DNA from 4 places in the Arhodomonas sp. AD133 genome. Region 1 is predicted to be linked to each of the others. Evidence: predicted binding sites of a transcription regulator. Region 1 holds the regulator's gene; each other region holds the start of a gene.
The links. The regulator sigma-54, encoded in region 1, starts transcription at its own class of promoters, with help from an activator protein. The targets are predictions, from matches to a motif close to TGGCANGNTNCNTGCTT.
Positions count from the first base shown of each region.

Region 1 (2,174 bases):
TGCTGGTGGCATGCGCCTGATAGCGCACGCGTTCGGGCGTTAGCATTGCTGCGATGTTCATGATGCCCCGGGCCCCGGATTGCCGTTACCAGTCTTCGTATTCGTAAAAGACCAGGTAACCAAAGCATAGGCGACACGCTGGGGCAGCGGGAGCATCCGTGCGCCGGGGCGCTTGCCCGCGTGTCGTCGGTTATTCGCCGGCGCGGGCTTCCTGTCCGCGCCGCGTCAGCTCATTCCTCGAGCGCCTGACTCACCGGACCTTCGGTACGACGATGATCGCTGCGCTTTTCCTTGTGTTTGACCACCTGGCGGTCGAGCTTATCCGTCAGCGCGTCGATCGCCGCGTACATGTCTTCGTCGGTCGCGTCGGCGAACAGCCGCGCGCCGCTGACCACGATCGTCGCCTCAGCCTTCTGGGTCAGCTTCTCCACGGTCAGGATCACGTGCGCGTCAACGACGTTGTCGAAGTGGCGCTCGAGTTTGTCGAACTTGTCATTGACGTAGTCGCGCAGCGAATTGGTGACCTCGACATGATGTCCGGTGATGTCGATCTGCATGCTACCTCCTTAGGCTCTCAGGCGAGCCTCTTTCGCTCCGTGGACGAGGCGATGGACATGGCCTCGCGGTATTTCGCCACCGTTCGGCGGGCGACGTTGATGCCTTCTTCGCGGAGGATGCTGGCGATGCGGCTGTCACTGAGAGGCCGTGTGGCGTCCTCCGCGGCGATGAGGCGTCGGATGCGCGCGCGGATGGCAGTCGCCGAGCATTCACCGCCGTCGGCGGTCTGCACATGGGAAGAGAAGAAATACTTGAATTCGAACGTCCCGCGCGGCGTGTGCATGTATTTCTGGTTGGTGATGCGCGAGATGGTCGACTCGTGCATCTCCACGGCCTCCGCGACCTCGCGCAGGACAAGGGGCTGCATCGCCTCGTCGCCGCGTTCCAGAAAACCGTGCTGATGGTCGACGATGAATCGGGCGACCCGCAGGAGCGTGTCGTTGCGCGAATGCAGACTCTTGATCAGCCAGCGCGCTTCCTGGAGGTGCTCGCGCATCATGCTGTTCTCGCGGCTGCGGTCGGCACGGCGCACGAGCGCGGCGTACTCGGGATTGACGCGAATGCGTGGAAAGGCGTCCGGGTTGATCTCCACGTGCCAGCGTCCGTCGAGTCGGCGCACGAACACGTCCGGGATCACGTACTCCGTGTTCTGGGGACCGTAACGCAGGCCCGGATGCGGGTCGAGCGTCTGAATGAGGTTGATGATCGCCTGCAACGCCTCGCCGTTGATACGCATGCGGCGCTTGAGTTGCGCATACTGCCGGCCGACGAGCAGGTCGAGATAGCGGTCGATGAGGGTGCGTGCCTCTTCGAGCCACGGTGTGTCCGCCGGTAGCTGCGCGAGTTGCAGCAGCAGACATTCCCCCGGGTCCCGGGCGGCAACACCCACCGGGTCGAAATGCTGTACGCGGGTAAGCACTGTCGTCAGCTCCTCGGGGGCGACTTCCCAGTCCGCCGGCATGGCGGCGAGCAGGTCGTCCACGGTGCTGTCCAGGTACCCGTCGTCGCGCACGGCGTCGATAACGGTCTCGGCGATGGCCAGATCGCGGCTGCTCAGGCCGGCCAGTTGCGCCTGCCAGGTGAGATAGTTGCGCAGGGTCTCGGCGCCGTCCGCCTGTCGGGCAATCGGATCGTTGTCCTCGCGCTCGGGGTCGCCGCGGCTCCAGGTGGTGGTGCCGTCATAGATGTCGTCCCAGCCGCTGTCCACGGGGAGCTCGTCGTTGAGGCGCTCACTGCCGTCATCGCCGGTGGTCTCGGCGGGTTCGGAGGATTCGTGAGCGGCATCCTCGTCGGTGTAGCTGTCGTTCAGCGCCTCTTCCGTCGTGGACGTGTCATGCTCGTCGGCGGTCTCGAGCATGAGGTTGGAATCGAGCGCCTGCTGGATCTCGGCACGCAACTCCAGAGTGGGCAGCTGGAGCAGGCGAATCGCCTGCTGGAGCTGCGGTGTCATGGTCAGTTGCTGGCCGAGCCGGAGCTGGAGAGATTGTTTCATGTCAGTTCCGTCGGATTCCCCACGGGCGAGGGCCCGTCGACGTGTCGCGGACACGCCGCGCCGGCCCTTCGGGTTGGGTCGGACATCCGCCCAGGCCGCGTTGCCCGTTGTTCATTTGGGACCA
Region 1 is NZ_JBNAZM010000034.1:2,835-5,008, forward strand. It holds gene ptsN (PTS IIA-like nitrogen regulatory protein PtsN) at 1-61, opposite strand, end outside; gene hpf (ribosome hibernation-promoting factor, HPF/YfiA family) at 231-557, opposite strand; gene ACPEES_RS16400 (RNA polymerase factor sigma-54) at 575-2,050, opposite strand.

Region 2 (2,174 bases), on a different contig from region 1:
ACGGTCACCTTGCGACCCACCAGGCTTGCGGCTTCCAGCGCCTGGTTGCCGGTCATCGACGACTGGAACTCCTGGAACGACTGCGACAGCTCCTGGATACCCGAGGCCGAGGAGAACTGCGCCATCTGCGCCATGAACTCGCCGTTCTCCATGGGTTTCATCGGATCCTGGTTCTGAAGCTGCGTGGTCATCAGCTCGAGGAAATCGGACTGGCCGAGCTGGGTGCGGTCCTTCTCGCTCTGTGTCGCGTTACGGTTCTCGCTACCGCCGGTGCCCGTCGCGCCGGTAATATTCACCATCATTGCCTCCTGCGCCCTGGGGCCCTAGCGCCCGATCCGCAGCGTCTGCAGCATCAGATCGCGCGATGTCGACATCACCTCGACGCTGTTCTGGTAAGAACGCGAGGCCGAGATCATGTTCACCATCTCCTCGACGGGATTGACGTTGGAGCGGTAGACATAGCCGTTCTCGTCGGCGAGCGGACTGTTCGGCTGATGCAGCGCCTGCACCGGCGCGTCGGTCTCCACGACGCCTCGCACCCCCACCTCCACGCCGTTCGAGGTCTCCGCCTGGCCGGCCTGTGCCTGCTGCAGCTTCGCCGCGAACACCGGATGCCTGGCGCGATAGGCTTCCTCGGGACTGCTGGCGGTCGTCTCCGCGTTCGCCAGATTGCTGGCGGTCAGATTGAGACGAAGCGACTGGGCGCTCATGGCCGAGCCCGCCACGTCGAATACGTTATACAGCGCCATGATCACTCTCCCTTGAGCGCACCGATGATGCCTTGAATGCGGGATCCGAGAAGGTTGACGGCAGCCTGGTACTGGACGGACGTCTCGGCAAAACGCGTCTGCTCGCGGTGCACCTCGACCGTATTGCCGTCGAGCGACGGGTTGGCGGGCACACGATACTGAACGCGTTGCTCACCACCACCACGACCATCACCGGCGGCGGGGATGTGCCGCGCATTGGTGGTCGCCAGGGACGCGCGGTCGCTGCCGGCGCCAGCGAGTGCCGCCCGGAAGTCGATGTCCCGCGCCTTGTATTCGGGCGTATCGGCGTTGGCGATGTTCTCGCCGATGAGCTGAACCCGCTGCGACTGCAGCTTCAACGCCGCCGCCGGCACACCGAAGACCTTGTCCAGTGACACGCTCATATCCGGTCACCTCATAACTGAACGATGCCGGTAGCTGCTTTGCAATCAGCGTGCCAACGATCTGGCGATCAACATCTCAGCGAGGGACCGGACCGCAGCAGGAAGGAAGGAGCGGCCGGGGGTGCCGCCCGTCGCCGGGCGGTGCCAGCACACAATCAGCCCGAGCGCTTGCGGTAGACCACACCCGGGCGGCAGCGCACCATCTCGAACTCGGTCAGCTCCCGGGGCAGGGACTCCGAGGCACCGACCATGAGATAACCACCCGGTTCCATGGCCTGACCCATGCGCCGGAGGATGTCGGCACGGCAATCGAGCGAGAAGTAGATCAGCACGTTGCGGCAGAGGATGAGGTCGAACCGCCCCAGCAACGCGAAACTCTCCAACAGGTTGTGCTGGCGAAAGCTCGCCCGCCGCGCCACCTCGGGACGGACGCGCCACGTTTCACGATCGACGGCGTCGAAAAACCGACGCTGCTGCTCATCGTTCAACCCTCTGCGGATCTCGCTGGCGCCGTACTCCGCGGCCGTCGCACGGGCGACCATCTGGGGGGATATGTCCGTCCCGACAATGCGGGCGTCAAGATTTCGTCCCTGGGCACGATACGCCTCGAGTGTCATGGCCACGGAGTAAGCTTCCTGGCCGGACGAGCAGGCCGCGGACCAGATCCGGACCTGGCGTTTGCCCTGGTGTTCGAACTCCGGGAAGAGTTGGTCGGAGAGAATCCTGAAGGGGTAGATGTCACGAAACCACTGCGTCTCGTTGGTCGTCATCGCATCGATGACTTCCGCACGCAGCCGTTGCCCGCCGGCGGATTGCAGCCGGCGCACGAGATCCCCCAGATCCGCCATGCCATGATGGCGCATCAGTGGACTCAAGCGGCTGGCGACGAGGTACTGCTTGTTGTCGCCCAGCACGATTCCGCAGCTCTCTTCGAGAAAGCGGCGGAAGACCTCGTAGTCCGCAACGTCGATTCCTTTTTGAGCCTGCAGGGCCACGCCCAGCCTCCTCGCTGCTCGTCACC
Region 2 is NZ_JBNAZM010000027.1:15,303-17,476, reverse strand. It holds gene ACPEES_RS14580 (flagellar hook assembly protein FlgD) at 1-302, opposite strand, end outside; gene flgC (flagellar basal body rod protein FlgC) at 324-749, opposite strand; gene flgB (flagellar basal body rod protein FlgB) at 752-1,153, opposite strand; gene ACPEES_RS14565 (CheR family methyltransferase) at 1,309-2,148, opposite strand.
Region 2: a site for sigma-54 is predicted at 1,193-1,209, ahead of flgB (flagellar basal body rod protein FlgB). Genes of this name have one in related genera too.

Region 3 (2,174 bases), on a different contig from region 1:
ATCAGAATCAGCAGCGGCACCACGGCCAGGTCCTGAAACAGCAATACGCCCACCGCCCGGCGACCGTGCCGGGTGTGGATCTCGAGTTGCTCGGTGAGCTGCTTGATCACGATTGCTGTCGACGAGAGGGCGAGCGCGCCGCCGAGCACCACCGAGCCGCCGGGGGAGACGTCCAGCAGCCAAGCAGCCGTGGCGAGTATCGCCAGGGAGACCAGCACCTGTGCCCCACCGAGCCCGAATACCGTCCAGCGCATGGCTTTGAGCTGGGGCAGGGAGAACTCTAGGCCGATGGTGAACAGCAGGAACACGACCCCGAACTCGGCGAGCACTCTCACGTTCTCGCCATCGCCGATCAGGCCGGTCACCGATGGGCCCAGGACGATGCCTACCGCGAGATAGCCGAGAATGGGCGGCATGCTCATGCGGCGGAACACCGCCACCACGATGACCGAGCTGGCCAGGAGGATGAGAATGTCCTCGAAGATCGGCAAACGTCGCCTCCTCTTTGAACGTTGGCGTTGTGCGTCGCGAAGCGGCCTCTTGCCTTTGGCCCCGCACCCGGTCTTCGATTCTAACCTCCCAGTGGGATCGCGACAGGCATTCGCGACTGCACGGAAGTGGTGCGTTTTGGACCATTCTGGGGCCTCCCGTCGGTGCACTCCTCCGGCTCCCGGCGACGACGTCTCGCTCAGCAGGCTGGCACAACGTTTGCTATTGCGTTGAGAAGCGGATGTCGTCGTCGAAGGAGTGTTGTCATGGCGTCGTATACCTGCCGCGTCATCGGGTCGTTGGCGGCAGCCGGCCTCGCAAGGTGAGTGCGGTTGCCGGTGATGCGGACATCGGCTGGCGGGCTGGGTTGTCCCTGCGCTTTGCGCGTCGCGGCGAACGCACGGTACCGGTTCACCGTGCCCACTACGGGCCGCTGCGCGTGCAGCGCGCTTTCCATCCCGAGGCGTCGGTGTGCCACAGCTACATTCTCCATCCCCCCGGGGGCGTCGTCGGCGGTGATTGCCTCGAGACCGAGGTTGCCGTGAGTGATGGGGCGCACGCACTGATCACCACGCCGGGCGCGAGCAAGTTCTATCGCAGCGCCGGACCGTGCGCCCGACAACACCAGTCGCTGCGCGTCGCCGAGGGTGGCGCGCTCGAGTGGCTGCCGCAGGAGCAGATCGTCTTCGATGGCGCCGACGTGTCGAGCACGCTCGATGTGGTGTTGGAGAAGGGGGCGCGCTTCATCGGCTGGGACGTGCTGTGTCTGGGCCGTCCCGCCGCTGCCGCGGCGTTCCACACGGGCTGTTTCGACGCTCGCCTGAGTGTCTCTCGGGACGCGCACCCCGTGCTCCACGAGCGAAGCCGCTATGCCGGCGGTAGCGAGCTGGTCAACGCCCCCTGGGGGCTCGGTGGCGCCGACACGGTGGCGGTGATGGTCGCCTCCGGTGCCGGTGACAGTGATGTGAGCGCGGTCCGCGAGCAACTCGGTGACGCCGCCAATGCCGGCGTGACCCGCCTGGACGATCTATTGGTGCTCCGCTGGCTCGGCCACGGCGCCGAACGTGCTTTCGCCACGCTGCGGCCGGTGTGGCGGACGCTGCGACCGCGGCTGCTGGATCTGCCTGCCTGTGAGCCACGTATCTGGAGGACTTGATGGAGCTCACTCCACGAGAGAAGGACAAGCTGCTGCTCGCAACGGCAGCCATGGTTGCCGAGCGACGGCTAAAGCGCGGCGTGCGCCTGAATTACCCCGAAGCGATGGCGTATATCGCCGATGCCATCGTCGAGGGCGCCCGTGACGGGCGAACCGTCGCCGAGATGATGACCCTCGGCACGCAGTTGCTCACGCGGGAGCAGGTGATGGACGGCGTCCCCGAGATGCTCCGAGAGGTGCAGGTAGAGGCGACATTCCCGGACGGCACCAAGCTGGTCACTGTCCACGACCCGATTCCGTAGCGATGGAACGGCTCGCACGTCATCGCATCCAGGACACATGGAGCCATTGCATGAAGCCAGGCGAAATTTTCCCCGCAACCGGCGAGATCGAGCTCAACGCCGGCCGCGAGACGCGCACCGTGGAGGTCGCCAACAGTGGCGACCGCCCCGTGCAGGTGGGCTCGCACTACCACTTCGCCGAGGTGAATCCGGCGCTCGTTTTCGACCGCGACCACGCCTGCGGCTTC
Region 3 is NZ_JBNAZM010000047.1:15,191-17,364, forward strand. It holds gene ACPEES_RS19075 (monovalent cation:proton antiporter-2 (CPA2) family protein) at 1-491, opposite strand, end outside; gene ACPEES_RS19080 (urease accessory protein UreD) at 812-1,645, shown strand; gene ACPEES_RS19085 (urease subunit gamma) at 1,645-1,947, shown strand; gene ACPEES_RS19090 (urease subunit beta) at 1,998-2,174, shown strand, end outside.
Region 3: a site for sigma-54 is predicted at 698-714, ahead of ACPEES_RS19080 (urease accessory protein UreD). Genes of this name have one in related genera too.

Region 4 (2,174 bases), on a different contig from region 1:
CCCGGACACCGAGGTGGTCGTCGCGATCGACCACCCCCAGTACGCCCACATGGCCCGCATGCCCGATGAAGTGCGTGCCGCGCTCACCGGCGATTTCGAATGAACGGACGTAGGCCGGGCTACGGGCGCGCAGGCGCATCGGAGACCGGCATGGTGATCGGCGCGGCGAAGCCGCACGTTCGTGAAAATTCCAGCGACTAGCGTTTCGAGTGGCTGGCCGGCGCCCGCCGCGCCGTTCCCGCTGGCCACCACTTTTTGCCTGTCATTTTGAACTCGCCACGTACGAACGCCCACGGCACGAAACCTGCTACCCTCCCGCCCACGACGAGCAGATGCGCCGGGTTCCGGGGCCATGATCATCGACGCCGCACAACTCGCCACCTGGCTGGGGCAATTCCTCTGGCCCTTCGTGCGTGTCGGCGCCATGCTCCTCGCCGCCCCGGTGTTCGCCAACACGGCGATACCCACCCGGATTCGCGTGCTCTTCAGCGTGGCGCTCACGGTGGCGGTGATGCCGGCGGTCGAGAGCGTGCCGGCGCTCGATCCGCTGTCGCCGGCAGCCGTGGTTCTTGCCGCGCAGCAGGTGATCATCGGTGTGGCCATGGGGCTGGTGCTGGCCATGGCATTCCAGGCGGTGGTGATCGCCGGTGAGAGCATCTCGCTGACCATGGGGCTGGGTTTCGCGACCATGGTGGATCCGCAGACCGGTGTTCCCGTGCCGGTGCTCTCGCAGTTCCTGCTCGTGGTGATGACGCTGCTCTTCCTGGCGTTCGGCGGCCACCTGGTGCTCATCCAGCTTCTCGCCGAGAGTTTCCGGTTGCTGCCGCTCACCGCCGGCGGTCTGGAAGCCGCCGACTACCGGACCGTGGTGGCGTTCGCGAGCACGATGTTCGCGGGCGCCGTCGTGCTCGCGCTACCGGCGCTGGCGTTTTTGCTGATGGTGAATATGATCATTGGCGTCATGACCCGCGTCGCCCCGCAGATGAACATCTTCTCCGTGGGCTTCCCGATTACCATGCTCACCGGGTACGTGATCCTGCTCACCCTGGTCGTTCCCTCGCTGCCGGAGCGTATGTCCGCCCTCTGGCGCCAAGCGTTCGACGTGATGCGCCAAATACTCGGCGGTTGAGCAAGAAGCAAGTGCAAAGCTGAAAGTATCAAGCGGGAAGCGGGCGCAGCCGTGCCGGGAGGAAGCTGCCGTGCTCTGCTCGCGGACGCTTTTGGCTTTCAACTTTGAACTTGCTGCTAGCTCCGCGCCTGGCACGAAATCTGCTGCGCTCCCAGTGCCTCGTTGACACATCAGGACTTCTTCGATGGCCGAAGAAAACGAGAACGGGCAGGAGAAAACCGAAGAACCGACCCAGAAACGCCTGCGGGAAGCGCGGGACAAGGGGCAGGTTCCGCGGTCGCGGGAGTTGACGACGACTTTGGTCATGATCGCCGCGGCGGTGGGGTTGCTCACGCTCGGGAGTTACATGGCCAAGGGGCTGGGCGAGTTGCTGCGCGGGACGCTGGCGCTGGAGCGTGAGGCAGCCTTCGACCCTGCGGCGCCGGTGAGAATGTTTCAGGAGGCGATCGTACAGGGGCTGCTCGTGGTCATCCCATTCGCAGGATCCATGTGGCTGGTCAACGTGGTCGCGCCGGTGGCGCTCGGTGGCTGGTCGTTCAGCGCCAAGGCTCTCGCCCCCAAGCCGGAAAAGCTCAATCCGCTCAAGGGACTGAAACGGCTCTTCGGGGTGAGTGGGCTGATGGAGCTCGCCAAGGCGCTCGCCAAGATCGTGGTGGTCGGTGTCGTGGGCGCGCTCATGGTGAGGCTGCAGCTGGACGACTTCGTGGCGCTCACCGGGCTGCCGCTGCAGTCGGGTGCGGCGCGCGCGGCGGACCTCTTTTTCGGGACCTTCCTGGTGCTCGCCGTCTCGCTGATCGTCATCGCCGCAGTGGATATTCCCTACCAGCTCTGGGACCACACGAAGAAGCTGCGCATGACCCGCCAGGAGGTGAAGGACGAGCTCAAGGACACCGAAGGCAAGCCGGAGGTGAAAGGCCGCATCCGTCAGCTTCAGCAGGAGCTCGCCCAGGGCCGGATGATGGAGGCGGTACCGGAGGCGGACGTGGTGATCACCAACCCGACGCATTTCGCCGTGGCGCTGCGCTATGAGCAAAAGGGCATGCGC
Region 4 is NZ_JBNAZM010000027.1:50,212-52,385, forward strand. It holds gene ACPEES_RS14745 (DUF3501 family protein) at 1-103, shown strand, start outside; gene fliR (flagellar biosynthetic protein FliR) at 353-1,129, shown strand; gene flhB (flagellar biosynthesis protein FlhB) at 1,314-2,174, shown strand, end outside.
Region 4: a site for sigma-54 is predicted at 1,259-1,275, ahead of flhB (flagellar biosynthesis protein FlhB). Genes of this name have one in related genera too.